2 regions of the Desulfoluna sp. HI9BLuna genome follow, and region 1 is predicted to be linked to the other one. Evidence: predicted binding sites of a transcription regulator. Region 1 holds the regulator's gene; the other holds the start of a gene.
What was found. Region 1 encodes sigma-54, which starts transcription at its own class of promoters, with help from an activator protein. Its sites were predicted from a motif close to TNTGGCACANTTTCTGCTNT; they were not measured.

Region 2: ACOYW0_RS10590 (acetyl-CoA hydrolase/transferase family protein) is a predicted target of sigma-54. The motif match lies at 3,204-3,223, and genes of this name have one in related genera.

Annotation. Positions count from the first base shown of each region.
Region 1 covers NZ_CP186555.1:4,510,073-4,517,955, reverse strand. Annotated here, with positions in the region: gene ACOYW0_RS18475 (KdsC family phosphatase) at 1-5, shown strand, start outside; gene lptC (LPS export ABC transporter periplasmic protein LptC) at 2-607, shown strand; gene ACOYW0_RS18465 (LptA/OstA family protein) at 588-1,115, shown strand; gene lptB (LPS export ABC transporter ATP-binding protein) at 1,332-2,054, shown strand; gene rpoN (RNA polymerase factor sigma-54) at 2,209-3,645, shown strand; gene hpf (ribosome hibernation-promoting factor, HPF/YfiA family) at 3,656-4,063, shown strand; gene ACOYW0_RS18445 (PTS sugar transporter subunit IIA) at 4,559-5,020, shown strand; gene rapZ (RNase adapter RapZ) at 5,188-6,063, shown strand; gene ACOYW0_RS18435 (PTS sugar transporter subunit IIA) at 6,236-6,646, shown strand; gene gap (type I glyceraldehyde-3-phosphate dehydrogenase) at 6,897-7,883, shown strand, end outside.
Region 2 covers NZ_CP186555.1:2,601,797-2,609,679, reverse strand. Annotated here, with positions in the region: gene ACOYW0_RS10595 (OmpP1/FadL family transporter) at 175-1,398, opposite strand; gene ACOYW0_RS10590 (acetyl-CoA hydrolase/transferase family protein) at 1,791-3,137, opposite strand; gene ACOYW0_RS10585 (sigma 54-interacting transcriptional regulator) at 3,398-5,095, opposite strand; gene ACOYW0_RS10580 (class I SAM-dependent methyltransferase) at 5,809-6,432, shown strand; gene ACOYW0_RS10575 (MerR family transcriptional regulator) at 6,449-7,255, opposite strand; partial or broken gene tnpC (IS66 family transposase) at 7,643-7,883, opposite strand, start outside.

The DNA.
Region 1 (7,883 bases):
CATGAAGGGCAAAAGCGCCATATCCACCAGAAAGGTGGTCCGAAGGGTGCTCATCGCCATCATGGCCGCCACCGCCCTGTCCACCGGGGTCATCCTGGCCACCCACAGAGGCAGCCAGACGCCTGCCACAGAGCCCCGGGAGGAGAGCAAAGCGACCCTCACCCTGGACAAGATGCGCCACACCTCGTCCCGCCAGGGCGTGGATGAATGGAGCGTCGAGGCGGAAACGGTCAACCTGTACAACACGGAAAACCGCGCTGTGTTCCTGATGCTCACCGCCCGGTACTTTGAAAAAACCGGGGCGGTCACCACCCTGACCGCCGACAAGGGAGTCCTTGACACCCAGACACGAAATATGGAGGTGTCCGGCAATGTGGTGGTCAAACGGAGAGGAATCACCATCACCAGTGACGCCCTCACCTACACCAAGGAGTCTCAGGTCATCATCTCCACAACCCCGGTGGTCATCACCGACGCCATCTCCCGGCTCACCGGAGATGCCATGTTCCTCGACCTTGCCGGGGGACGGATGACCCTGGACGGAAACGTCAACGGCACGCTCCGAGAAGCAAGCAAAGGAAAATACGATGAAACACGTCTCCAATAAATATCTCTGGTTCTTCCTCCTGGCCCTTGTGCTGCTGCCTGTGGCCGGGGTTGCCCAGGAAGGCGAAGTCGGCATCAGCGCCGACCACCTCACCTCGGACAGCCAGGGCCGCTACGCCCTTTTCTCCGGCAACGTTCGTATCACCCGGGACGGCGCCGTCCTGAAGGCCGACTCGGTCCAGCTTCACTACGAAGACGGCAAACAAAAGGGAGACACCACCAAGGGCCTCTCCCTCATCGAGGCTGAGGGCAACGTAACCATGGACTTTGAAGAGAAACACGCCACCGCAGACAAAGCCATGTACGACCTGCGCAAGGAGGAGGTGACCCTCACCGGAGGCCCGCCCCGCGTGGTAAGCGGCAAAAGCACACTGACAGGCAAAACCATTGTCATCAACCGCCTTACAGGCGCCATCAAGGTGGACAGCGGAAACAGCACCCGGGTAAAGGTCCGGCTCGTGCCCGGGGAAAAGGGGTTCTCCTTTACCCCGGACAAAAAGGATAAATAGAGCCTCAAGCCTTGGGAATAGCTGCTTCCGGTAACCTCTGACAACATGCCAAGTGCTTTTTCAAAGCCCCTGTGGTATGGTAAGGGACGTCCCGGACAAGTTGAACCGGCTACCGGTATAAGGGCCGCCCTTGAGATCGGCGACAGATGCATTATATTTTTAAGGTACGGGCCCGGTAAGTGAAGACGCATTACGAAGAGGGAAGATCGGGATTTTATGACTGAGCTTGTGATGAACAGCCTGATAAAAACGTACGGAGGGAGAGCCGTTGTGGACGGTGTCTCCATCCGCGTGGAGAGCAACCACGTCACCGGCCTCCTCGGCCCCAACGGCGCAGGGAAAACCACCACGTTTTACATGGCTGCAGGTATTGTACGTCCCGACTCAGGCTCCGTTTTCATCGACAGCCAGGAGATCACCAACTACCCGGTGTACAAGCGGGCCAGGTGCGGGATCGGCTACCTCCCCCAGGAATCATCCATCTTCAAGTCCCTGTCGGTCAGGGACAACGTCATGGCGATCCTGGAGCTTCTGGGCATCTCCAAACAGGAACAGGAAGAGCGCCTGGAGACCCTCCTGGGGGAACTGCGCATCAGTCACCTTGCCGACCGCAAAGCAGCCGTCCTCTCCGGTGGAGAGCGCAGGCGCCTTGAAATCACCCGGGTCCTGGCCATCAAACCGGACTTTATCCTTCTGGATGAGCCCTTTGCAGGGGTCGACCCCATTGCGGTCATCGACATCCAGAACATCATCGCCATGCTCAAGGAGCGCGGCATCGGGATCCTGATCTCCGACCACAACGTCCGGGAGACTTTGGGAGTCTGCGATAACGCCTACATCATGAGCGTCGGCAAGGTCATCGAATCCGGCTCCCCCGAGGAGATTGCATCAAGCGATATCGCCCGCCGTATTTATCTGGGCGAAGGCTTTACCCTATAGAAAACCGCAGGCCCTCAGACCGTTCAAGGGCCCGCGTTCCCAATTTCGATGGATCGAACCGTCCCGACAGACGGCTTCAGTCGGCGTATCAATGGCGATGCGACCGGCAACCCAAACTTGTGTGAACCGTAATGGAAACCGTGAAGTTGTAGTTATGGCAATGGAACTCAGGCAACAGCTGCGCCTCTCCCAACAACTGGTGATGACCCCCCAGCTTCAGCAGGCCATCAAGCTCCTGCAACTCTCCCGTCTCGAGCTGGTCGACGCCATCTCCCAGGAGCTGGAAGAAAACCCGGCCCTCGAAGAGATTCAGGAGACGGCACAACGGGAAGCGGGAACCCACGAGGACGAGAAGCCGGCACCGGAAGAGAACGCAACGTCCGAAGTGAAAATCGACGAGAAGATCGGAAGCGACATCGACTGGGACAACTACCTGGGAGAGTACAACTCCACAGGCAAGGCCCAGTACGAATCCGAGCAGAAGGAGGCGCCCAAATACGAGGCCTTCGTATCCCAGAAGAAATCCCTGGATGACCACCTTCTCTGGCAGCTCCTGATGACCTGCCCGGACTCCGACACCGAGGAGATCGGCTGCCTCATCATCGGCAACCTGAGCAGCGACGGCTATCTCACCGCCTCCGTCGAAGAGATCGCGGAGGAGTGCGGCCACTCGGTGGAGCTCGTGGAGGATGTCCTTGAAGAACTCCAGACCTTCGACCCTCCGGGCATCTGTGCCCGAAACCTGGGGGAGTGCCTCCTGATCCAGGCCCGTCATTTCGGCGTGGAGACCCGGATCATGAAAGAGGTCGTCACCAACCACATCAAGGAGCTGGAGAACAAAAACTACAAGGCCATCAGCAAGGCGCTGAAAGTCGGCCTGCCCAGCATCATCTCCACGGTGAACATCATCAAGGAGTTCGAGTCCAAGCCGGGCCGCCCCTTCAGCACCGAAGAACCCCACTACATCACTCCGGACATCTACGTCTACAAGGAGGAGGGGGAGTTCATCATCGCCTTGAACGACGACGGCATGCCGAGGCTCCGCGTCAACCCCTATTACCGCCAGGCGCTCTCCAAGGGCCAGGACATCCCCAGCGACACCCGGGACTACCTTCAGGACAAGATGCGCTCTGCGGCCTGGCTCATCAAGAGCATCCACCAGCGCCAGAAAACCATCTACAGCGTCATGGAGAGCATCTTAAAATTCCAGGCCGAGTTCTTTGAAAAAGGGATCTCTCACTTAAAGCCCATGGTGCTGCGGGACGTGGCACAGGACATCGGCATGCACGAGTCCACCATCAGCCGGGTCACCACCAACAAGTACGCCTATACCCCCCAGGGTATCTTCGAGCTGAAATACTTTTTCAACAGCTCCATCAACCGCGTCCACGGAGCCGCCATCGCGTCGGCCAGTGTCCAGGACAAGATCAAACAGATCATTGACGGAGAGGACACCAAAAAACCCTACAGCGACGAGAAAATCGCTCAAATCTTGAAAAAGGAGGCCAATGTAGACATCGCTAGACGAACGGTAGCCAAATACCGTGAGGCAATGAAAATATTGCCGTCAAGCAAACGAAAACAATTTTAGGAGGTCATTTATGCAAGTATCTGTAACATTCAAGAACATTGACCCTTCCGACGCACTCAAGGCGTACGCCACCAAAAAGCTGGAACGTATCGACAAACTGCTTGATGCCCCTTCCGAAGCCAACGTCGTTTTTTCCGTTGAAAAGATACGGCATATTACCGAAATAAACGTCACAAGCGGCCGCACCACGGTCCACGCCACGGAAACAAGCGAGCGCATGTATGCAGCCATCGACCTTGCCGTGGATAAAATCAAGCAGCAACTCTCCAAAAACAAGAAAAAGATACAGGCCCGCAAAAGCGGCAACCCCGGGATCCGTCCCACCCTGGCCGAAGAGATAAACGAGGCCCCTGTTGACGTGGATGAGTTTGATGACTTTTCCGATTTCGATATGGATGAGGACCGCCGGCTGGCCTGACCCGCCGTCCGTCCGCAACGTCACGAGGATGAACTCGTAAAATATAGCCCCGCCTGAAAACGCCCCGCACCTCCGTTTCAAGGGGGTGGGGGGCCCTTGAGGAGCAGCCGAAAATGCGTTTCGATTTCGCCGGGTTGATCACACACGGGTTCATCTTGCAACAGGGCGACTCGCTCGTATACACGACAGCCTCCGGGGGCCACCGTCCAATGAAATCCATTTGACAACCCCGGTGATGTCAGCTACAAAACACTCCGTTTAAAAGGTGCCTGCCCGGTGCAGGCGCCTTTTTTCATGGGCAAAAACCGATGCTCGGACGACGAGACGCGACCCGCGCATCAGGTCTTGAAAGATGGGCCATCCACTGATATGAAAGTAGAGGTCCCAAACCTGTCGGCAACCGCCCCACGCACGATCCTGCAAAGGACGGCCTGACACACGGCCTGGCAGACACACCGCCGGACAGGCCAACAGAGACTCTCTGGGTGAATCATTATGAAAATCCTTGATGTACTGCAGCTGGAAACGATCATCCCCGAACTCACGTCACGGGACAAAAAAGGAATCCTGGAAGAACTCGCGGCCCCCATTGCGGACCTCACTGGCCTCAACCACCCGGACCTGGTAAGGGTTCTCCTTGAACGGGAGCAACTCGGAAGCACCGGCATCGGAGACGGCATCGGCATTCCCCACGGAAAGATCGCCGGTCTGGACCGCATGGTGGTGGGATTCGGCATGAGCCGCCAGGGTGTGGACTTCGACTCCCTGGACGGGCGACCGGCCCATATCTTTTTTGTCCTCGTCACTCCCGAGCAGTCCACCGGTCAACACTTAAAGCTCCTGGCCAGGCTCTCCAAAATGCTCAAGAGCGATCTCTTTCGCAAAAAACTGATGACCGCCACATCACGGGACGAGATCCACGCCATTATCCGAAACGAAGACAACGAAAACGGATGACGGCCCGGGCTTTTCCCGGGCACCATCGGATGTCAGCCCTTGAGAGGCAAACTCCTTGACGATTTCAACGAACACCAGCACCCCGAACCGGTCCGTTCCCTAAAGGGCACGCAACCTTCACGCGGCCTTGCCGGCGACGGCTCCGGGCAGCAAAGGGAGTTCTCCCCATGAACATCTTCAACATTTTCATCATCACAGGACAGGCAGGATCCGGTAAAAGCACGGCCCTGGCCGCGTTTGAGGATGCCGGATACTATTGCGTGGACAACCTCCCCGTCACCCTCCTGCCCAAGTTCATGGAAATCCCCATTGCCAAGGAGACCCACTACAGAGGCATTGCCTTTGGCATGGACCTTCGTGAGCGCACCTTTCTCAAGTCATACCGCGGCGTCTTCGATGAGCTGAAGCAGGCAGGCCACAACCTGAAGGTCATCTTCCTGGAGGCCGACGTGGCTACCCTGACACGGCGCTTCTCCCAGACGCGCCGCACCCACCCACTGGCCGTGGGGGACAAAGGGGTGATGGATGCCATCACCCAGGAACGGGAAGAGCTCACAAGCCTGCGCAACGAAGACGCCACCCGGATCATCAACACCTCCAGCCTGACGGTCCACGAGCTGAAAAAGGTTATTTCGGAGCTGGCCGCAGACTCCCACCACAAAACCCCGCTGAAGATCTCCGTGGTCTCCTTCGGGTTCAAGTACGGTGTCCCCCAGGATGCCGACCTCATGGTGGATGTGCGGTTCCTCGAAAACCCCTACTTCGTCCCGGAGCTCAAGCCCCACAGCGGCCTATCCCCGGATGTGCGGGACTTTGTCCTCAACGGCGAGGGGACCCGGACCTTCCTGCTCAAATACACCGATCTTCTGGACTTTCTCATCCCCATGTACCAAAAGGAGGGGAAACACTACCTCACCCTGGGCGTAGGGTGCACCGGCGGACGGCACCGTAGCGTGGCCGTGTCCTCGGAAATCCACAACCACTTGAAGCGTCGTTATTCCGATATCCGCCTCCTGCACCGGGACATCGGCCGGGAGGAATAAACGCCGGCAGGTGTGTGCCCTGCCGCCAAAAAATGATACACTCGTTAGCGTTACAGACCGAACACGCCTCGCACCGAAGCCCATGCTGCGGCACCACACCGCGGGGGCATGCTCCATGCCGCCCGGACCGTGGCGAGGCCACCATACAAGATGCCCCACATGAGGTTTATATATGATTGGCATACTGGTCGTCACCCACGGCAATCTCGGTGAAATTCTCATCGAAACCGCCGAATTCATACAAAAAGAACCCCTTGAGCAGGTCAAACCCGTCTCCATCAACATCACCAAGAGTGTCGATGACCTGCACAATAAGGTGGCCAAGGCCATCAAGGAGGTCAACTCCGGAGACGGGGTTCTCATCCTCACCGATATGTTCGGCGGCACCCCCTCCAACCTCTCCCTCTCCTTTCTGGAGGAGGACCAGGTGGAGGTGATCTCCGGGGTCAACCTGCCCCTGTTGATCTCTGCGGTGGGCCGCCAGAAAAAAGGAGCCCTCACCTCCACGGCCAAGCTCCTGGAAAACACGGGCAAACGCAGCATCTCCCTTGCCAGCAGCATCTTAAACGGCGCCAAGCGCTGATGCATTCCCTTTGACAGGGTAATAAACGATCGCCATCGGGGCGACCGAGATATAAGCAACTGGGGGCCGGGTCATCACAAAGATTCCGGCCCCTTACAACGTTTAAAGACCCGCCCGAACATTGCCTTTGGATGGGCTGCACCCGTTGCAGCCCCGGACATCGGACGCCTCTTTGCAAACGTCACCAACCATTTATCACCATCACATCTCCAACTGGTGCTGACACCCAACGTTGGACGGAGGAAGACCCATGAGCATCAAAATCGGTATCAACGGATTCGGACGTATCGGTCGTATGGTTTTCAGAGCAGCCCTCAACAACCCCGCAATCGACGTGGTTGCCATCAACGACCTCACCGACATCAAAACCATCGCCCACCTTCTGGCCTACGACTCCGTGCACGGGCGCTTTGACGGCGAGGTAAAAGCTGCGGACAACGGCATTGTCGTCAACGGCAAAACCATCCGCGTCACCGCCGAAAAAGACCCCGCCAACCTGCCCTGGAAAGAGCTTGATGTGGCCATCGCCATGGAATGCACCGGCATCTTCCGCGACCGCGAAGGCGCCTCCAAGCACCTGGCAGCCGGCGCCAAAAAAGTGGTCATCTCCGCCCCGGCCAGCGACCCCGACGCCACCATCGTCATGGGCGTCAACGATGCCACCTACGATGCGGCCGCCCACCACATCGTCTCCAACGCCTCCTGCACCACCAACTGCCTGGCCCCCGTGGCCAAGGTGCTCCACGAGACCTTCGGCATCAAAGAGGGCCTCATGACCACCATCCACGCCTACACCGGTGACCAGCGCATCCTGGACGCCCCCCACAAGGACCTGAGGCGCGCCCGTGCCGCCGGTTGCTCCATGGTTCCCACCACCACCGGCGCTGCCAAGGCCGTGGCCCTGGTCCTGCCCGAGCTCAAAGGCAAGCTCAACGGCATGTCAATCCGCGTCCCCACCCCCAACGTCTCCCTGGTGGACCTGGTGGTCAACCTTGAAAAGCCCGCCACCAAAGAAGAAGTCAATGCAGCCCTTCAGAAAGCGGCTGACGGCGAGCTCAAAGGGGTCCTCGATTACTGCGATGCTCCCCTGGTCTCCATCGACTTCAACGGCTGCCCCGCCTCCTCCAGCGTGGATGCCCCCTCCACCGACGTCATCGACGGCATGGTGAAGGTCCTCTCCTGGTACGACAACGAGGCCGGCTACTCTCACCGCATGGTGGACCTGGCAGCCATGATC
Region 2 (7,883 bases), 1.9 Mb from region 1:
TATCTTTTACCGTCATAGACGGCATGCAAAAGGCCCAGGCCACCCTTTTTCTATCCCCGGCTGCGGGTGACTGAGAACCAAAAAACGCCTTCGGAATATCCGAAGGCGTTTTTTTATACCTGTCGGCTGGTGAGGCCGAGGGCCAGGTATGAGGGTGGACGGTGTGGCTTTGTCTTATCTGAAGGCGTACTGGACGCCTATACCGATGATCCAGAGGTCTTTTTCATAGGTGATGCCGTGGCTGTCGGTGTCGTCTTCGTAAAAGAGCTTGGTGGCCCCCACGTCAAATCGGAGGCCTTCAACGGGCTCGGCCATGAATCCTGCGGAGATGCCGTGGTAGACGTTTTTGGAGAGGGCCGTGCTGTAGTCCTCCGGGTCCACACCGGCATCGGAGTAGGTGTAGCCCGCGCTCACGGCAAAGCCGGGGGTGACGGCGTACTCAAAGGCACAGGCCACCTCCACCCCGTTGTCCAGGCCCTCTTCGGCCCCCTCCCAGTCGATGTCGTCATGCCAGGCGTAGCTTACGTCTGTGGCCAGGGTGAGGCTCTCGGTGGCCTTCCAGGAGACGCCCAGGGCGGTCATGGCGGGGAAGTCTTTGCGGGTGGTGTCGCCTTTGGCTCCAAACGTTGGCAATTTCGATAAGGCGGGCGCTGCTGTTCCGTTGATCTTGTCCACTTCCCACTCCACTCGGGTGCGAAATTCGTGGCGGAACCCGATGTTAAAGGAGGGGCTGGGGGTGTAGTTGATCCCGATGATGGGGGCGAAGCCGGTGCCGGTTTTCTCGTAGTCCAGAATGGTTCCGCCATCGATTTCGTATGTGTTGGTGCCGTAGACCAGGCGACCTGTGAGCGAGAGGGAGAGGGTGTCGCTCACGGCATAAGCACCGCCCACGTATGCCCCAATCCAGGCCGAGGCCACCTCTTCGGTCACGGCGGCACCTACTTTACCTGTCATCAGATGATCGGATATTTGCTTGGTGGTGATCCCCAACTTTTTGTTGAGTATCCCGTTGTCATACTCCAGGGCCCCTCCCCCGCCGATGACCCCGAATCCCGTAAACCCGCTCCATTTTTTGCCGTTTTTCACGGCAAAGAGGTTGGGCACCACCGTGGTGAGGGTGGTGGTCTCGTGCCGCACCCCGTCTTTGGTGTGGCTGTACTCCTTGGGCAGGAACTGGTTGCCCGCCATGATAAAGGTGCCCTCACCCAGCCGGATGGTGCCGGCCGGGTTGTAGAGGACCGCATCCACGGAGTCCGTGGCAGCTACCCGGGCGGGCATGCGGGTCCAGTCGGCGCTCAAGTTGGTGTTGTTTTCGTAGAGGGTCGCTCCGGCGGTGGAGGAGAGGGCCACCCCCGCAAGGAGCGTTAGAACAGCAGCGATACTTTTTTTCATCTTCATACCTGATCCTTAATTTTCCTAAATCTTAGATAATGGATTCTCAGGTCCATTTGCTACTTGTGATCCCTGAGAGAACATGACAGACAGCTGTCCGTCTGGTTCGGCTATCGCCTTGCAGTGGGGCTGTTTCACCAAACCATATCCGCAACATCGGTTGGGTGGATATTTACTTTAGTTAGACATCTAAGTAATATCTGGTGTGAATAATTTTATCTTAATTTTAACTGCAGCTATTCAGTTCGTTACACATGGAAAGCGGTTCAGGTGCCCCCCCTTAAAAAAAAGATTCAGGTCAATCTCAACCCAGGGCAAAGGTGATTATCCTTCGCAACCTGGGGGGCTGGATCCTTGGGGCGTATTCCCTGGCCGCCGAAGGCATTTTGGCCCGTGCATTATTTTTTGTTGGAGTGCCGCCAAATTTTCATGGCTTCCGCCTCCTTGATGAGCCCTTCCCTGAAATCGGGGTGGGCAATGCTGATCATCAGCTCGGCCCGTTTCCAGGTGGATTGCGCCCTTACCTGCACGGCCCCGTACTCCGTGACCACATAATCGGTCATGTGGCGGGGGATGGTGGTGATGGATCCTTGGGCAAAGGTGGGCAGGATGCGGGACTGGAGTTCCCCTTTGGAATTGGTGAAGGTGGAGGTAAGGCAGATGAAGCTTTTACCGCCCTTGGACCACTGGGAGCCGATGACAAAGTCCCACATGCCTCCGTTGCCCGAGACCTGGTTGGTGCCCAGGCTCTCGGCGTTTACCTGGGTGTAGAGGTCCACCTGCAGGGCGTTGTTGATGGAGACAAAATTATCGAGTTTGGCGATGACCCGGGGATCGTTGGTGTAGTCTGCCGGGTAGGAGGCCGCGGCCGGGTTGTTGTCCACGAAGTCGTAGAGGCGCTTGGAGCCCATGGCAAAGGTGTAGGGAACCCGGTACCGGTCCAGGCTTTTGCAGGAGCCGTTCATGCGGCCGGATTCGATCATGTCCACGTAGGCGTCGGAGAGCATTTCCGTGTGTCCCCCTAAGTTTTTCAGGTCGGACTGGGCGATGATTTTGCCCACGGCGTTGGGCATGCCCCCGATGCCGAGCTGGATGCACGAGCCGTCTGTGATGTGGCCCACGATGAGTTCGGCGATGGTGCGTTCCTGTTCGTTGGGCTCGGGGCTGGGCAAATCGGCCAGGGCCAGATCGGCAGGGGCCTCCACCACATAGTCCACGGCGGAGATGTGGACGGCCTCTTCGGCACCGCCCGGGCAGACGGGCAGGTTGGGGTTGACCTCGACGATGACGCAGTCTGACTCTTCCATGGCCGCCAGGGTGGCGGAGTTGTGAAGGCCCAGGTTGAAGTAGCCGTGGTCGTCCATGGGGCAGACCGTGCAGATCACCACGTTGCGGTGGGGGGCCACGCCATCCCTGAACCAGGAGGGGGCCTGGTGGTACATGATGGGGTAGTAGAACCCCACGTTGAAGTCCCGCTGCAGCACCCGTGAGATCTTGCTGAACTGAAGGTCGTGGTAGACAAAGCTTTCGGGGTGCTTGACCACTTCGGGCACCGGGGGCAGGGTGACGGCCACGTGAACCTCCACGTCCCGGAGTTCCTCATGACGGGCCGCCAGGGCGATGTCGCACACCACGGGCTTGCCGTTGAAAAATCCGTAATCCACCACGTCCCCTGATTTGACGATCTTTACCGCTTCCTCGGCGGGAACGCATTTTTGACTGTACTGGCTGCTGTATCGGTTCATACTTCTCCTCCTTTGCACCGTCGGAATTCGAAAATCAGAATTTCTCAATTGCGAATAATGTTTTTATGAGCAAAAGCAGTGCCAATTTGACGAACGGAGGATATGGGTATTTATAACAAGGGGATGAGTCTTGCGGGGCTGGAAACCGTCGAGAATGCCCAGGCGTGGCACGGGTGCCACGCCCGTTGAGGGAAGAGGGCATAACAGGCAAGAATTATAGATACAAGTCGTTGGGGTGGCAAAAATGTCCCGTCGGGGGACTATTCGATTCCGTAGCCTTTGAGCTTTCGAAACAGGGTTTTTCGGTGCACCCCGAGGAGCTCTGCGGCCCGGGCTTTTTGCCAGCGTGTTGATTCCAGGGTGCGCAGGATGTGAGCTTTTTCCACCTCGGCAAGGAGGTCGCTGAGAGGCCTGGGACATCCCTCTTCCCGGGGTTCCGGCGGCAGGGCGGCATGGGGCTCCGGAGACGGCAGGTCGAGGCGGCTCATGGTGATGTATCGGTGGATCACGTTCTGGAGTTCCCGGATGTTGCCGGGCCAGGGGTGGGCCTGGAGCCTGCTCATGACATGGGAGGGGATCACGGGGAGCTTTTCTCCGGTGACCAGCTTTTCCAGGAAGTGGTGGATGAGAAAGGGAAGGTCGTCGAGGCGGTCCCGCAGCGGGGGCAACGTGATGGGGATGACGCTGATGCGGTAGAAGAAGTCTTCGCGCATGCGGCCCCGCTTCACGAGCTCTTCGGGATTTTTGTTGGTGGCGGCAATGATGCGGATGTCCGGGTGGACCGGTTCGCGGCCCCCCACGGGGAGGAAGCCGCCTCCTTCGATGGCTCGCAGGAGCTTGGCCTGCATGTTGAGGTCAATCTCTCCGAGTTCGTCCATAAAGAGGGTGCCGCCGTGGGCCAGTTCCAGGAGCCCTTTTTTGTCCCGGTCCGCCCCGGAGAAGGCGCCTTTTTTGTACCCGAAGAACTCGCTCTCCATGAGTTTTTCGGGAATGGCCGCGCAGTTCACGGGCACGAATTTTCCTTCGGACCGGTCGCTCAGGTCGTGGACCGCCTTGGAGACCAGCTCCTTTCCTGTGCCGGACTCTCCGTAGACGATGACGTGGGCAGAGGTTCGGGACGCCTTGAGGATGGTCTCCAGAACCTCCTGCATGGGTTTGCTCCGACCGACGATGGTTCCCATGGCGTGGGATTGCCTGACCCGGGTCTCCAGGTGATGGAGGCGCTCGGTGAGGGCCCGCTCCCGCCTTTTCCGTTCTGTGATGTTGCGAAGGATCCCCAGCACCTCGTTTCCGGCCAGGGCGATGATCCGGGCCTCGTACCACTGGGTGCCCCGGACCTCGGCCCATTTGAATTCGAAACGCTGGACTGTGTGGTGGGCAAGGGCCCTGCCGATGGCGTCCATGGCCTCTTTGAACTTTTCCCGGGGCAGAAAGTCGGAGAGGTGACTGCCTGCGTAAGGGGCCTTTCCTTTGACCATGGAACTCTTCGGGCCCTTGTAAGTGGTGATGCGGCCGGTTTCCATGATGCGGATGATGGTGTCGGGGATGGCGTTCAAGATACCCCGGGTCACCTTTTCGCTCTCCTGGAGGGCTTCCTGGGCCCGGACCCGCTGGGTGATGTTGTTGAAGAAGGTGAGGCTGGCGGGGCGCCCGTCCCAGACGATCTCGATGGCGTGGATCTCGAACCAGACAATGTCCCCGTCCTTGGTGATGAGGCGGAAGGGGTAGACCTGGGGCACGGGCTGGTGGTTCATCCGTTTTCGGTAGCGAGTGTCCACAAGCGTCACGTCGTCCGGGTGGACAAAGTCTCCGTAGGGACGGCTGACCAGTTCGTGGGCCTCGTATCGGAGGACCTTGACGGCATTGGCGTTGACGTTTCGAATGATGCCGTCCTGCAGCACGATGATGGCGTCGCTTGAGTTTTCGAAAAGGGGAAGGTTGTCCGTCTCAAAGCCCATGGCATTGCTCCGTCTGGTTGTCTCCGATTTAAAAGGGGTACTCCCGAGACCTACTAAATGGCGGAGCATAAGGAAAGGGTGTTCTCAAAATAGGGGGCCATTGTTTCCACAGCTTTTGCTGAAAAAATCAAAATAAATGATTGTTCGGTTTTTTGATTCTGTGGATAGGTGGCCGGGTTTTATTGCGATGAAACAGTGACGCCAATGCACTGATGCTATGGGCCCTTGTCATATGCAGGGTGGATCGGCCAACTCTCAGGCGAGAGTCTCAATCCACATAAAATGTGGGACATCTTAAAATGAGTGAATATTCGTTTAAAGGTAATTGCAGGAAAAATTCAAGGCAGTTGGGTGGGGCGGGCATGGTGGTCCAGAAAGGGCCACGGGCTGGAAGGCTCGGCAACAATGGGCGGGTCGTGGGCACCGGATTTTAACCACGGGGTGCCGCCGGGCCAACGGGGGGAGCCTCTACCGGACAGTGGGTGGGTTGAAGTTTTTGAGCAACACGACGAATAAACGAATGCTCATTTGGGAGACCCGGACAATAACCTGTGTTGACTCTTACGCAGGCAATCCTTGCCTTTAATCTGTTGGAAGCTATAGAAGAAGAAAGCATTGCCGTGGCGACATGTGGCCCTTTATCTGTGCAGCACGGCATCTTTTCAGGAATCAATTAAATAAATAAACATTCGTTCGTTTAAGAATGCCATAAAATGAACATGTTGGGAGCCTTTGCCATGGACGACAGCACACGGGACTATTACGAGCAGGAGGCGCAGCGGTTCTTCGACGCCACCGTGAACATCGACCCCACCCCCATTCTTACCCCCCTGGCCGAGGCGCTTTTGCCCGGGGCCAGGATCCTTGATATCGGCTGCGGGTCCGGTCGGGATCTTCTCTGGTTAAAGGAGAGGGGCTTTCACCCCCACGGACTGGAGCCTTCCGCCGCCCTGGCTTCCCTTGCCGAACAGCACTCGGGCTGCCCCGTGACTGTCGGGGAGCTTACCACCACAGATCTCCTGGATCGCCCCTGGGACGGCATCCTTGTTTCCGGGGTGCTCGTCCATCTTCCCCACAAGGCGGTGCCTGGTCATCTTCTCCGTCTTGCAGGGGCCCTGGCAGACGGCGGTCGCCTGTATGTTTCGGTGAAAGAGGGCAAAGGGGAAGGGGCCGATGCCGATCACCGCTCCTTTTATTACTGGCAGGATGCCGATTTCAGGGTGGTGGCAAGACAGGCGGGCCTTGAGGTGTGCTCCATGGGCCGGTCCGCATCGGCCCGGGGCAATACCGATATCTGGCTGGGGTATCTCTTGAAAGCGGAAGGGGCAAAGCCGTAAGGGGCGCCCTGGTGACTTACGGGGAAGGAACTTTGGTCACCGGCATGCGGATTTCGATGAGGTAGTCGTCTTCACGGGGGACGGCCAGGGAATCGAGGAGGACTTTTTCAATGGCGGTGTTGCCGGTTGTGTAGCCCTGCCGGGCGATATGCGCCCACAGTTTTGCCCTGGACAGGGAGAGCTCTTCAAAACGCCCCTTGTGGTAGAGGTACGCATACTCCCCTGCCGGAATGGTTGCCCCTGTGGCTCCGGCAACATGGAGGGCGACGCTTTGAAAGCGTTCATCTGCCTCCGGGGGGACCTCAACACAGGTCAGCAGCTGGTGGTACTCTGCCTGGTCGTTCCCGCGGGTGGCTTGAAACAGCTTTTTGATGGCAAGCTCCAGGGCATAGAGGTCATGGGGGGCCTCCACCGGCTCCCGGACGACATGCATGGTGTCGAACCACCGGATGCCCATGTCCATGGGAATGATGGTTTGCCGGCTTTTCAGGGCGGTGATGATGGATGCCAGGCGCCCACGGGTTCGCTTGATCTCAAGGAGCTTTTGCCGGATCAACGCCTCCTGGTCTTCCAGAATCGTGATTCGCTCATCAATGGACTCTTTGGTCAGGTAGGTTTTGATCTCTTCAAGCTTCATTCCCAGGCTTTTCAGGGAGAGGATCACATCCAGGTCTTCGAACTGGTCCAGGGTGTAGTACCGGTATCCTGTTCTGCTGTGGACCTCCCTGGGCTTAAAAAGGCCGATCCTATCGTAGTGGAGCAGGCTCTGCTTAGAAATGTTGTGCAATCTCGCCATCTCTCCGGCCATAAATTTAACCTGCATGACGTCTCCTTTTTTCTTGACCCTATAGTAACTATATACCTTAAGAGATGACCATTTTCATATCGTAATTTTTTAGCTTAATGCCCTCGCTGCCCTTGCCGCCGGAGGCAGTTCGGTTAAAGATGCCTCCGGCGGCCCTGCCGGGGGCCAAACTTTTAAAAAGTTTGATAAACAGGTCTCAAGTAATCATTCATAGGCTCCGCCGAAACAATTCCGGTATTTTCGCACCCGTGCTTCGTTTTGATCGCCCTTCGGGGCGATCAAAACGAAGCACGGATGCATTAGAAACGTTTTTTGCGGAGCTTTTCTTCAAAAAAGCGACCCGCCGGAGGCAACTGAATAGTTACACAGGTTGTAACTATTCAGCTGTAGGTTCGCCGACAGGGGTTAATCAGCTTCAAAAAAGGAGGGTAATTCACCCTGAAGCAACAGGCGCAATGCGTCGCTTGCATGCACGTTGTTTTTCTTGCATGTAGAAAGGTAGCTGCGTATTCGGCAGAAGATCTTGGCCCCTTCCATAGATCGGAAGCACCCAGAAATTTTCTGATGGACTTTCGTCATCCGGATGTCGTTTTCACCCTGATTATTAGTGAAAGGAACCAGCGGGTCGTCCATGAAACGAAGGGTT